DNA from 3 places in the Halobacillus sp. KGW1 genome. Region 1 is predicted to be linked to each of the others. Evidence: riboswitches for the same ligand, from Rfam matches in the RefSeq annotation. Region 1 holds a riboswitch; each other region holds the start of a gene.
What was found. Region 1 has a riboswitch for thiamine pyrophosphate ahead of thiT (energy-coupled thiamine transporter ThiT). Riboswitches for the same ligand answer to the same signal wherever they lie in the genome.
Positions count from the first base shown of each region.

Region 2: it holds a riboswitch for thiamine pyrophosphate, as region 1 does, so the genes downstream of both, tenA (thiaminase II) here and thiT (energy-coupled thiamine transporter ThiT) in region 1, are expected to answer to the same signal.
Region 3: it holds a riboswitch for thiamine pyrophosphate, as region 1 does, so the genes downstream of both, AXG56_RS06445 (thiamine phosphate synthase) here and thiT (energy-coupled thiamine transporter ThiT) in region 1, are expected to answer to the same signal.

Region 1 covers NZ_LSOC01000002.1:386,206-390,396, forward strand. The annotation lists gene AXG56_RS02635 (SDR family oxidoreductase) at 35-943, shown strand; gene AXG56_RS02640 (carboxylesterase) at 897-1,634, shown strand; TPP riboswitch at 1,718-1,817, shown strand; gene thiT (energy-coupled thiamine transporter ThiT) at 1,907-2,476, shown strand; gene AXG56_RS02650 (phospholipase D family protein) at 2,652-4,094, shown strand; gene AXG56_RS02655 (hypothetical protein) at 4,178-4,191, shown strand, end outside.
Region 2 covers NZ_LSOC01000003.1:910,565-914,755, forward strand. The annotation lists gene thiM (hydroxyethylthiazole kinase) at 1-601, opposite strand, end outside; gene thiD (bifunctional hydroxymethylpyrimidine kinase/phosphomethylpyrimidine kinase) at 598-1,404, opposite strand; gene tenA (thiaminase II) at 1,401-2,087, opposite strand; TPP riboswitch at 2,130-2,233, opposite strand; gene thiW (energy coupling factor transporter S component ThiW) at 2,239-2,727, opposite strand; TPP riboswitch at 2,814-2,924, opposite strand; gene AXG56_RS13540 (DUF3221 domain-containing protein) at 3,024-3,539, shown strand; gene AXG56_RS13545 (Fic family protein) at 3,567-4,109, opposite strand; gene AXG56_RS13550 (hypothetical protein) at 4,159-4,191, opposite strand, start outside.
Region 3 covers NZ_LSOC01000002.1:1,115,084-1,119,274, reverse strand. The annotation lists gene panF (sodium/pantothenate symporter) at 1-368, shown strand, start outside; gene AXG56_RS06450 (LLM class flavin-dependent oxidoreductase) at 413-1,423, opposite strand; TPP riboswitch at 1,832-1,941, shown strand; gene AXG56_RS06445 (thiamine phosphate synthase) at 2,031-2,606, shown strand; gene thiO (glycine oxidase ThiO) at 2,603-3,724, shown strand; gene thiS (sulfur carrier protein ThiS) at 3,708-3,911, shown strand; gene AXG56_RS06430 (thiazole synthase) at 3,919-4,191, shown strand, end outside.

The DNA.
Region 1 (4,191 bases):
TATAAGGAATGAGGAAGCAGAGAGGAGAAATGACATGAATCCAACCGTATTGATTACCGGAGCATCGAGTGGGTTCGGCTATTTGACGGCGGTCAAATGTGCGGAAAAAGGGTTTTCGGTAATCGCGACAATGAGGAACATGGAAAAAGCGGAAGTATTCGAGGACGCAGCGATTTCCAATCACGTGAGGAGCCGGATCACGGTTTGGAAGCTCGACGTGACCGATGATGCTTCCATCGCTGCATTTAAAGAAAAGCTGAACGATTTGGAAGCAGTCGACGTTCTCGTCAACAATGCTGGTTTTGCAATCGGCGGCTTTCTCGAGCAGATACCGCTGGAAGCGTACAGACGTCAGTTCGAGACGAATGTGTTCGGGGTCATCGCCGTCACCCAGGCAGTTCTGCCGCTCATGCGGAAGCAGAAGCGTGGCAAGATCATCAATGTGAGCAGCGTCAGCGGTTTGATCGGATTCCCGGGGTTATCGGCATACGTGTCATCGAAACATGCGCTCGAAGGGCTTACAGAAAGCCTCCGCTTCGAGGTCCAGCCATTCGGCATCGATGTTGCTCTTGTAGAGCCGGGCTCGTACCAAACGAATATATGGTCAGCCGGAATGGAACTCCCGGACGCTGTCCATGACCCTGATTCTCCCTATGCTGATTACATAAAAGGACTATGGAATGCGTTGAATGGAGACAGCCGCGAAAATCCGTCGGATGTAGCTGCATTGATGACGGAGTTGGTCGAGCAGGACAGAATACGGAAGCTGCGCTTTCCAATCGGAGCGAAAGTGAAGTTCAACGTATTTCTGAAACGGGTCATGCCTTGGAGAATATTGGAGAAAGCAGTGCTGACGACGGTTTTAGGAAAAGGAAAAACGAACAGGAGGAAACGAAATGACCGCAGTGATGAGTGGGGCAGAAGAGATAAGGTTCGAGGGTAATGAGGTAGGGATCCTGGTATCCCATGGATTTACAGGAACGACGCAAAGTATGAGGCCGCTGGCAGAAGCATATGGCCGCGCCGGGTATACCGTCGTCTGTCCGAGACTGAAGGGGCACGGCACCACGCCGGAGGACATGGAGTCCACGAGTCATGAAGACTGGATTCAATCGGTCATGGAAGCCTTTGACTGGCTGGAAGCGCGTTGTGAAAAAATCTTCGTCGTCGGCTTGTCGATGGGAGGGACGCTTGCTTTATATGTGGCAGGGAAGAAGAAGGTCGCCGGCGTCATCCCGATCAATGCAGCAATCGATATCCCGGTGCTTGAGAACAGCTCGAGCACAGAGGAGCGCTTTCTTGAAGCGATTGGATCGGATATTAAAGATCCGGAAAGTGACGAGCTCGGCTATGATCGGACACCGGTAAAATCGATTAGAGAGCTGTCGATGCTCATGGGGAAGACCAGGGATCTATTAAGCAGCATTCATTGTCCGATCGTCGTTTTCGTTTCAAGGGAGGATCATGTCGTGCCCCCGAACAATTCCGAGGTAATATTTGAAACGGTTTTTTCCGAGCATAAAGAAATTATCCATTTGGATGACAGCTATCACGTCGCAACGCTCGACCATGATAAAGACTTGATCATCGAGCGCAGTCTGGAGTTTTTCCAGACGTACACAAATACGAAATAGCATTCCCCGGGAAATAAAAGGCCTTTGTAATTTCGGGTGGTTTCGACTATAATAGAAGACAAATCAAGAAAAGTAAACGGTATAAAGCCTTCAAGGGGAGCCTCCGGCTGAGAGTGGACGCTGTGTCCAGACCCTTCGAACCTGTCAGTTAGCACTGGCGCAGGGATGGCGGCTTTTTTGATGGTGCAATGCTCAACAAGGGACTCCTCCATCAGGAAGCTTCCCTTTTTGGCATTGCTTTTTTTGTGTTCAATTATTGGGGGTAGATAACGATGAGAAATCGTCGTGTATTATTTCTTGTCGAAGTAGCTATATTCTCTGCTTTGGCACTGCTTTTGGACATCATTCCATTTCTTTCATTCAAATTGTGGGCACAGGGTGGTTCTGTGTCGCTCGCGATGGTTCCTGTCTTCATCATCGCTTTCCGTTGGGGAATCAAAGGCGGAGTCGCCACCGGGCTGCTGCTCGGGGCCTATCAAATCTTAACCGGTGCTTACATCATGACACCTCTTCAGACGTTTCTTGATTACTTCGTAGCTTTCGGTGTCATCGGTCTTGCAGGTGTCGCGGCAAAGCCGGTATGGAACGCGGTACGGAAACAAAACAAAAAAGCGATCGTCGGCTGGATCATTGTCGGCTGCTTTGTCGGGAGTCTCCTGCGTTTCTTCGGACATTTTCTCGCAGGGATCGTCTTTTACGGGGAGTTCGCGCCGGAAGGACAGCCGGTCTGGCTGTATTCGCTCGTCTATAACGGGGGGTATATGCTGCCTGCATTCGTATTGAGCAGTATCGTCCTCATCATTCTTTTTCTGCAGCGTCCGAAGCTGCTCACACAAGAATAATACAAGGTTCCCATCCCGCTCCTAGGAATCCTTAACCACTAAAAGCATCGTGCTCCGGCACGATGCTTTTCTATTTTTTATAGGGAGGGAGACCCTATTTTATAGCATATGGGTTTCATGCTTCCTGTAGAAGTGTATATACCATTGCACTGGTTACATAAAAGGAGGGCTGGAAATGAAGAAGCTTTTTAGAAAGAAGCGGTTTTGGTTGATTGTCATTCTTATATTTATCGTACTCGTTTTCATGATCGCTTATCATACATCGTGGAAGAAGCTTCCTGAGGGCATCTCCTATGAAGGGGACGTGCACGAACTATCGGGCGTGGAGTTTTTTCGGGATCTCACGTATGAAGATGAAGAAGGTAATACGGTTCACGACGCGGAGATATTCGATGAAATAAACGCCATGATTGGTGAGGCGGAGGATTTCATTGTTGCAGATATGTTTTTATTTAACGGCTACACAGATGGAAAAAGAGATTTTCCGCCACTGTCGGAAAACCTGGTGGATGCCATTCTCGCCCAAAAGGAAAAGCATCCTGACTTGAAGGTCGTTTTCATCACCGATCCAATCAATACGGTTTACGGGTCTTATGAGTCGGAATCGATCAAGCGGCTGAGGGATGGGGGTGTCGATGTCGTGCTGACGGATCTGAACGAGCTCCGTGATTCCAACCCGCTCTACTCCAGCGTCTGGAGGGTGACGGCTTCATGGATGGGGACAGGCGACGGCGGCTGGATCAGCAACCCGCTCGCAAAAGATGCACCCGATGTCACTCTGCGCTCGTATTTGAAGCTGATGAATATTAAAGCGAATCACAGGAAGCTCGTTGTGACGGAAGATGCGGCAATCGTATCGACGGCGAACCCGCATGACGCGAGCGGTTACCATGAGAATGTGGCGTTCAAGATGACAGGCCCGATCATCCGGGACATTCTCGAAGCCGAGGAGGCAGTTGTCCGTTATTCCGGCGACGCTGATTTCCCGGATTACAAGAACAGGAAATGGGAAAAACAGGATGGTCCAGTGAAGACCAAGTTCGTCACGGAAGGAAAGACGTACCAGGCAATTTTGGAAGAACTTAAGGATGTTGGAAAAGGAGATACGATCTGGCTCGGCATGTATTACCTTGCGGACAGAAAGATCGTTGACCTGATTGACAAAGCAGCAGACCGGGGGGCGGAAGCGAACATCATCATGGACCCGAACAAGCAGTCATTTGGACATGAGAAGACGGGGATTCCTAATTTACCCGTAGCCGCAGAGATGCAGCGTCTCGGGAATAAGAACATCCATCTCCGCTGGTATGATGTGAATATCGAACAATTCCATACGAAGATGCTTTATTTAGATAAAGAAGAGGAAGACGTCATCATTGCCGGCTCCGCCAACTATACGAGACGGAACCTGGCAGACTTGAACCTGGAAGCGAACGTCGTGATGAAAGGAAGCGGAGAAGAGCCTGTTTTTCAGGAGGTCGACGGCTACTTCACCAAGCTTTGGAATAACGAAGACGGTCATTTCACAGCGGATTATGAGGAATATACGGATAAGTTGACGTTTATTCGCTATGCCACGTATTACCTGCAGAAATGGACGTGGTTTACGACCTATTGATGGACTACCTCCGGACGATGAGCGTCCGGGGGTTTTTCTGTGTCGGGAACGTTTTATGCTACGATAGAAGGAGGGGGGATGTTATGAAAGCAACCGG
Region 2 (4,191 bases), on a different contig from region 1:
GAACAGCGGCGAGAATGGAACCCAGGAGACAGCCGGAACCGGTGACGCGGCCAAGCAGCGGATGACCGCTCTCGTTCCGACCGCTTTTTCCATCGGCACAAAAGCGGTCAACGGCACCTGTGCAGACGACCGCTGTTCGGAATGCTTCAGCAACCGCTTGAACAATTTCCCCGGTATTCCCTTCCCCGACAGAATCGACTCCCTTCGTCTCCACTTCTATATCAACCAGCCGAGCCAGCTCTCCTGCATTTCCTTTGATGACCGTCGGTTGAACCTCCTTTACGATGCGTTGAAATGCTTCATAACGATACTTGGTCGCCCCTACCCCGACGGGATCGAGAACGACAGGAATACCTTTCTCATTAGCGGCTCTTCCTGCCAAGATCATGGATTCCACCTGGTAATCATTCAATGTTCCGATATTCAACAACACCCCGTCTGCCAACATCGCTACGTCCGCCGCTTCCTGATGGGCGGCTGCCATGATTGGCGAAGACCCGAAAGCAAGCGCACCGTTCGCTGTGAAATGGACGACCACTTGGTTCGTGATGTGATGAATCAGCGGCCGCTTTTCTCTTACTTTTTCTATGATGGTGTTCATCCTTTCATCGTCTCCTTCCTGGTGGCAAAATGATTGGTGGGTCCGCTTCCTGCTCCCAGGTCAAAGGAGTAACGAATGGCTTCGGTAACAAAGTACTTACTTTTACGGACGGCTTCTTTCAACGTATCGCCCCGGCTTAAGTATGCCGTGATCGCAGCCGAATACGTACAACCGGTGCCATGGGTGTTATTCGTATCGATTCGCTCTGCTTCCAAAACGGTCATCTCGTTTCCATCATATAAATAATCGACCGCATGACCTCTCAGATGACCTCCTTTGACAAGTGCTGCACCAGCTCCATAAACCTCGACAAGTTCTTCCGCTGCCTTTTTCATAGCTTCTTCCGTCTCTATCACCTTACCGGTCAAATACTCCGCTTCCGGTATGTTCGGTGTTACGAGCGTTGTTAAAGGAACAAGCTCTTTCCTGAGATAATCCCTCGCCTTTTCCTCAATTAAAGGATCGCCGCTCGTTGCTACCATCACAGGGTCCATGACGTATGCAGCCTCTGTTTCCTTCAGCCATTGTTTAAGGACCTCCATCATATCGATAGTTGCCACCATACCTGTTTTCAGTGCATCGATCGGCATATCGTCTGATACTGCATAGAGCTGCTGCTTCAGCATCGTGACCGGAAGATGATGAACCGCAGATACGCCGGTCGTATTCTGAGCGACTACCGAAGTGACGACGCTCATCCCATAACTTTGAAGCTCTTGAAACGTCTTTAAATCCGCCTGGATACCCGCACCGCCGCTTGGATCCGTTCCGGCAATGGTAAGAGCACACTTCACTCGGTTCATCGGTAAACCCCCTCAGCTACGGGCCATTCCTCGACGGTATAGGCCATTTCCCAGAAGGATAATTCCAGCTGGCAGCTCTTTCGGAAAGCTTCACGCATCTTATTCTTCTCCTCGTCTGAAGCTTGCTCTGCATAGGCATCAAGCTTCTCGCAAAGCTGTCCTGTCAATCCGCCTATTTCTTCCTCTGCATAGAAATCGATCCAATCAAAGAACGGATGATTTTCGTCCGGTTGATAGGCTTTCGTTAGTTCTTTACCGATTTCGAGATATGTCCAGGGGCATGGAAGTAAGGCGGCAATAATTTCTCCAATACTGCCCATATGCGCATGGTAGAGCATATGTTTAATATAGTGGTCCGCTGTCGGTGGCAGCGGGTAACCCTGCAGTTCCTCATATTCTTTACCGATATATCGGCACAGGTTGTTATGGGGATGCACTTCACTGTGGAGCACAAAGTTGATCTGGTCATTGAAGAGCTCAATATCTTCTCTTTTTGGTGATTTGGAAACAGCAATGCCGTACACATGCATAAATGCATTCAAATATTCAAAGTCCGCTTTCACATAATGAGCGACAGCTTCTTTCGGAAGTTCTCCTTTTCCGAGACCTTCAACAAATGGATGGTGAAAAATAGCTTCAAACACGTCCTGATTTTCTTTTCTTAATTGAGTGGAGAATGACATAGTGGTGCCTCCCTGAGTTATTCGGAAGCTACTAGAGGATTGCAGAGGTCCAGACTACTTCCCTACGCTGGTACGAACCAGATCAGGTGTTGAGGGACAAAGGATAATCCTTATCTCAGCGATAATTCGCGCCCCTAGCAGTTTCCGTGTATTATGGTTGTAATAGAAGTTGTTCTGCTTTGATACGTGACAGCACAAACCAGCCGATGGCAGCTCCTGACAGACTGCTGATGAAGAAAGAAGGAACAAAGGCAAACGCTCCGGCCGCACTGCCCATGATGAATCCAGCCAGCGGAACGGCGAGTAATGCTCCAATGATTCCAGTTCCAATCACCTCGCCGACTACAGCTGCCCCTTTCCGTTTGTATATCCGATAAAACAAACCAGCAAATAATGCTCCGACCATTCCACCAGGAAAAGCCAACAGTGTTCCTAGCCCTAAAAGAAATCGCAGCAGGCCGATGCAGAAAGCAATGGCAGCAGCAGGCAGCGGTCCAAGCATCACAGCAGCCATGACATTTACCGCATGTTGGACAGGATATGCCTTCGCGATGCCTGCCGGGAACCAGAGCAGCTGTGCTCCGAATGTTCCAATGGCAACAAACAGTGCCATAATAGTCAATAAACGTGTACGGTTCAATACATTCCCCCCTTCCATAAGAAAATAAAAAAGCCAGGTCCTGGAGAGGACCTGACTTGGATCATAGACAGTCGATGAATAACTATTCGTTCGTCTGACTACTTCCCTCCGCTGGTATTAACCAGATCAGGTTCATAAGAGTCGAAAAGCTTTACGCTTTCCTCTCAGCCTGTAACAAGGCCCCCCTAGTAGTTGAATCGTACTATTTGCTTGGTTGAGTCTTATGATAACAAAGTTCGTATCTTCTGTCATGTGCAATATTCTGAATAATATCTGTATTCGAGAGGAGAATGACAATGAGAAACATCTGGACAATGATGGGGGCCGCTTGTTTGATTCTTTTGGCGGGGTGCAGTTCTGCACCAGCCGGCTCGGATTATGAGGAAACGGAAGCAGAGGCGCCTCCGGAGCAAGCAGAAATCAGCGGATATGTGATGGAACAGGAAGGATCCAGTATCCTTGTCGTCACTCCGACTACAGAGTCAGAAGAAAAAGGGCGGGCGATGTGGGTGTCTGAAGCTCCGGACAACGAATGGACAGGTAAATATGTAGATGTTTGGACAGACGGCCCCATTAAAGAAAGTTTTCCAGAACAGGCACCTGCCGATAAGGTTTCCGAAGTGGAGATGAGTGAAGTAGAAGGGGCCCGATTGACGACCTCCGAAGCCTTGGCTTCCGCTCTAACCGATGTAGAAGATGACAAAATTGTCGCCGTGGCGGAAATTCTATTTGATGAAGACGATGACCAGTGGCAGATTGTTCTTAAGGAAAACGAAGGACCGGAGAAGGAAGTGCTTGTAGAAGATGAATAAAAAGCCGGGGATTCCCCCGGCTTTTGCTCATTTGGCAAGTGGAACAAGCGACGCTTGGATAACCGAATAAAGACTGCTGATATCCTTGACTGAATCGATGCTCGCTTGAAAGACCTCCTCTTTCGGTACACAGGACCAATCCAGATGGTAGCCGGCTTCCAAGGCGATTGTGCGGATGAACTCACGCAAGCTCCGACCATTTCCTTCCCGAAACGGATGAAGGACGTTCAACTCCGCCATATAGTGAGCCAGTTTCCGTGCTAAGTCCTCTTTGTCCATCCCTGCCCACTCTTCCTTCATTAGAGAATCAAAGATCGGGACAGAAGCTTCCTGAATGAAGCGGGCCTGCGCAAAAGAAAACCCGTCCTTCGTGATATTCTCTGTCCTGATATTGCCCGCAAAAGGATAAAGGTCGGAAAATAAACGGGCGTGAATACGTTGCAAATGTCTGAGGTCGAAGTCCCCTTCCACAGGCTTTTCCTGCAGTTCCGACAAACGCTGGGTGGCAAGGATCGCCTCCATATACTCCAGCTGCTTGTCGTCCATAAGGTCATAGTGATTAATCAGCACATCAGTCCCTGCATAACAATAGCGGGAGGATTCACCCCCATACCTGGAACTAGGCATGGCGGGACAATTCCAAAGCCCGCTT
Region 3 (4,191 bases), 730 kb from region 1:
AGCGTATAAGTTTCGGAGTAACTGCCATGATCGGAATACTCGTGTTTGCTATGGCCATACAGCCGCCGGAATTATTAATATGGCTCAACTTATTCGCTTTCGGCGGGCTTGAAGCCGCGTTCATCTGGCCGGTCGTGCTCGGTTTGTATTGGAAAAAAGGAAACGCAAGCGGCGCACTTGCTTCTATGTTGACCGGCGTTGGCAGCTATATCATTATCTACAGTTTTTGGGATAACCCTTTTGGGATGCATACCGTCATTCTGCCTGTTCTTACGGCACTTGTCATCTATGTCCTGGTAAGTCTTTTGACAGGTGAACGCCATAGAAGGGTGCAGGAGGAAATTATAGAGAAGCTTTGGAAGGTATAGAAAGAAGCCACGATTATATAATAATCGTGGCTTTTTTCTATACATCAATGATTATTGGTTTCTTTCATGATCTCTGAGACGATTTCATAGGAACGAAGACGTGCTTCATGGTCATAGATCGGAGAGGTGATCATAATTTCGTCCGCTTGTGTTTCGGATTGGAATTTTTCCAGCTTCCGTTTAACGGTTTCTTTGCTCCCGATAATTGAAGCACCAAGCTGTTGATGAAGGGCCATTTTCTCTTGAGACGTCCAAACTTGTTCTATATCATCTACAGGCGGCTGCAGCAGTTTTGTCGTGCCGCGCACGAGATTCAAGAACTGTTGCTGCAGTGAAGTCGCAAGCCTTGTCGCTTCTTCATCGGTATCCGCTGCAATCAAGTGGACGCCGAGCATGGCATAAGGTTGTTCCAGCTCACCAGATGGCTTGAAGCTTCCACGATAAAGATTCAGTGCTCCGTGTGTATTGTTCGGAGAGAAGTGACTTGCAAACGAGAACGGCAGCCCGAGCTGTCCTGCAAGCTGTGCGCTGAACCCGCTTGACCCGAGCAGCCAGATCGGCACGTCTGTTCCTTCTCCTGGGTAGGCATGGACCGGGTTATCCCCGCGGAAGTATCCCCTAAGTTCGTCTACCTGCTGTGGAAATTCATTTGGATCACTCTCCAAATGCCTGCGCATCGCTCTTGCCGTCATTTGATCCGTACCCGGAGCACGGCCAAGTCCAAGGTCGACTCGTCCCGGAAATAGTGTTTCCAGCGTTCCGAACTGCTCGGCTATAATCAGTGGTGCATGGTTTGGAAGCATCACACCCCCGGAACCAACGCGGATCTCAGACGTATGGTGAAGGACGTGACTGACAGCGAGAGCCGTAGCAGAACTTGCGATGGCGGGCATGTTATGATGTTCTGCCATCCAGTATCGGTTGTAACCGAGCTTTTCTGCGTGTTGGGCTAAGCTTATCGTATCTTCAAAAGCCTGTTTCGTAGACCTGCCTTCTTTTACACTGACAAGGTCAAGAACGGATATTTTTGTATCGGAAAAAGATGTATTCGTCATATCGTTTACCTTCTTTCTTTAGGAAAATCCTATAGCATATCTTAACAAGATTATTTCGTGTTTCAAAATGTTTTGTTTCTCTATTATTTACGGGACTAAAATACTGGTATATTATAACTAGATATGGGTGTTTTTTAAGACAGAGAAGATAAGGGGGACGAAGCATAATGAAAAATTTTTTGAACCGGTGGCTTGGCAGGAAACGTTGTGTGATATGTGGACGTAAACCAGTAGATCCATCGCGGTATTACAATGATGAAGGCAGGGCTGTCGTCGTTTGCCGGACGTGCGTTACCTATGCAGAACGGAGAGCATTCAGGAAAAGATGACGGAGTACCTTGCAAAAATATGGTAGACGAAATTTTCAATGTATTGTAGGATGAACACATGCATTACAAAATCAATAAGCACATGCACTAGGGGTGCCTTTAAGAAAAGGCTGAGATCGAAGTGATACTTCGGGACTCTTTGAACCTGAACTGGCTCAAACCAGCGGAGGAAAGTGGCGGTTATATCTAAACAATCACGCTGCACTCACGTGTACGTATGTTCAAGTATGCCACTTTCCTTCTGGAAAGTGGCATTTTTTATTAGGGGGAACAAAGCAATGAAGCTTTTTGCCGTTACAAAAGACGAAATGGATACCGTCACCTTGAAGAGTATAATTCCAGCCATTGATCCGTATGTCGACACTGTCATTTACCGAGATAACTCAAAGTCTCTGGTGGATTATGAAGCTGCATTTAGAGACTTGATGGATGTCTCTGATAAGTGGACGGTTCACAAGCATAGTGGAATTGCAGATCGTACGGATCGAAGCGTCCATTATCCAGAGAGGTGTATGGATGATCTTAAGGTAGGAACAGGGAATGTTAGAGGGGTTTCCGTTCACAGTTTGGAATCAGGCAGAACAGCACAAAGGGCAGGCGCGGACTATGTTCTCTTCGGTCATATATTTCAGTCGGACAGTAAGCGGAACGCGCCACCCAGGGGGATAAGCTCGTTGATGGAGCTTACCGGAGGGTTGGCTATTCCTGTTTTCGCTATCGGAGGGATTCAGCCACAGCATATATCTCTGTTGCGGAAGGCAGGAGCAGCAGGCGTGGCTGTGCAGTCGGGTATTTTCGACGCGGAGGATCCAATTTCGGCAGCAGAAAATTATCGGGAGGCGATTCTTTCATGAAGAACCAATGGGATACGGTAATCGTTGGTGGGGGCATCATCGGTCATTCTATTTCTTATCACCTTAGTAAGGCAGGGGCCGATGTGTGTGTGCTGGATAAAGGTACAGGTGGCAGACGAGCGACAGGGGCTGCTGCAGGGATGCTGGGGGTCCACACGGAAAACCGGACGCCGGGACTGTACCATGAATTTTGTGTCAAGAGCAGAGATATGTATAACGAATTGCAAACAGAATTGTACCAGTGTTCCGGAATCGACATTCAGCTGACTACAAACGGTATGCTCCAAATCGCTTTGGATGAGAGGGAGGCGAAAGAACTGCAGGAGAAGCAGCAATCTTTTCCCTCTCTCTCCTGGCTGGACGATCGAGAGATGAAAATCCGTCATCCGTGGGTTAAGTCCTCCGGGGCTTTATGGATGCGGGAGGACGGCAACGTAAAACCGGAAAAAGTGGCTGAAGCGTTTAAGCGAGGCGCACGGTCATTCGGAAGCACCGTTAAGGATGGGTGCTTCGTCATCCGCATAAGGAAGAGCGGACAAGGATATGAGGTGACGACGAATGAAGGAGAGATCTTCGCAGAGCGTATCGTCGTCGCTGCCGGGGCAGACAGTGGACCATGGTTCAGGGAAACAGGCCTACCAAACCCGATGGTTCCAGTGAAAGGGGAATGCTTCTCTATTAAACCGAGGAACCTGTTGTTTCAGGAAACTTACTTCTCTCCTTCTTTTTATGTCGTACCGAAGAGGGACGGAAGCATCGTTATTGGAGCCACCTCCAGAGAAGGGGATGGCAGCGAATCGACTTCTGCCGGCGGAATTGCCGACTTGATGGATCAGGTGTTTCGCGTTTTCCCGGCGCTTAGAGAGGAGCCGCTTGAGAAGTGGTGGTCCGGAGTAAGGCCTGGTACGTCGGACGGGCGCCCGGTCATCGGAGAGCATCCACAAGAGAAAGGCATCTTCTTTGCAACGGGTCACTACCGGAACGGCATCCTTCTTGCTCCTGCAACAGGAAAACTGATTCAGAGCTTGTTTGAGAAAGGCACGTTTGCAAAGAAGTATGAGGGTTTGTTTTCACCGGCAAGATTTCAGATTGGAGGAGTCTATGAACATACACGTTAACGGGAAAGTGGTGGAATGTAGAGGAGAAGACAGCACCGTAGCTGATCTCCTGGAACAATTAGATATTCGGACACGATTTTCTGTTGTGGAACTTAACCGGAAAATACTAAATAAAGAAGAATACGATAAAGAGCATCTTCAAAGTGGGGACAGCGTGGAGATCGTTCATTTCGTAGGAGGAGGATGAAGGAAAAATGAAGATTAATAACGAGACATTTACATCGAGATTGATGCTAGGAACAGGAAAATATCCGTCATTTGATGTGCAAAAAGAAGCGGTAGAGGCTTCTGGAACGGAAATACTTACTTTCGCTGTGCGGAGAATGAACATCTTTAATGAAGAGGAACCGGACCTCCTTGAGTCCATCGATTTAGAGAAGTATTCCCTGCTACCAAATACGGCCGGAGCGAAGACTGCAGAGGAAGCGGTTCGAATTGCCAGACTAGCGAAAGCATCCGGATTATGC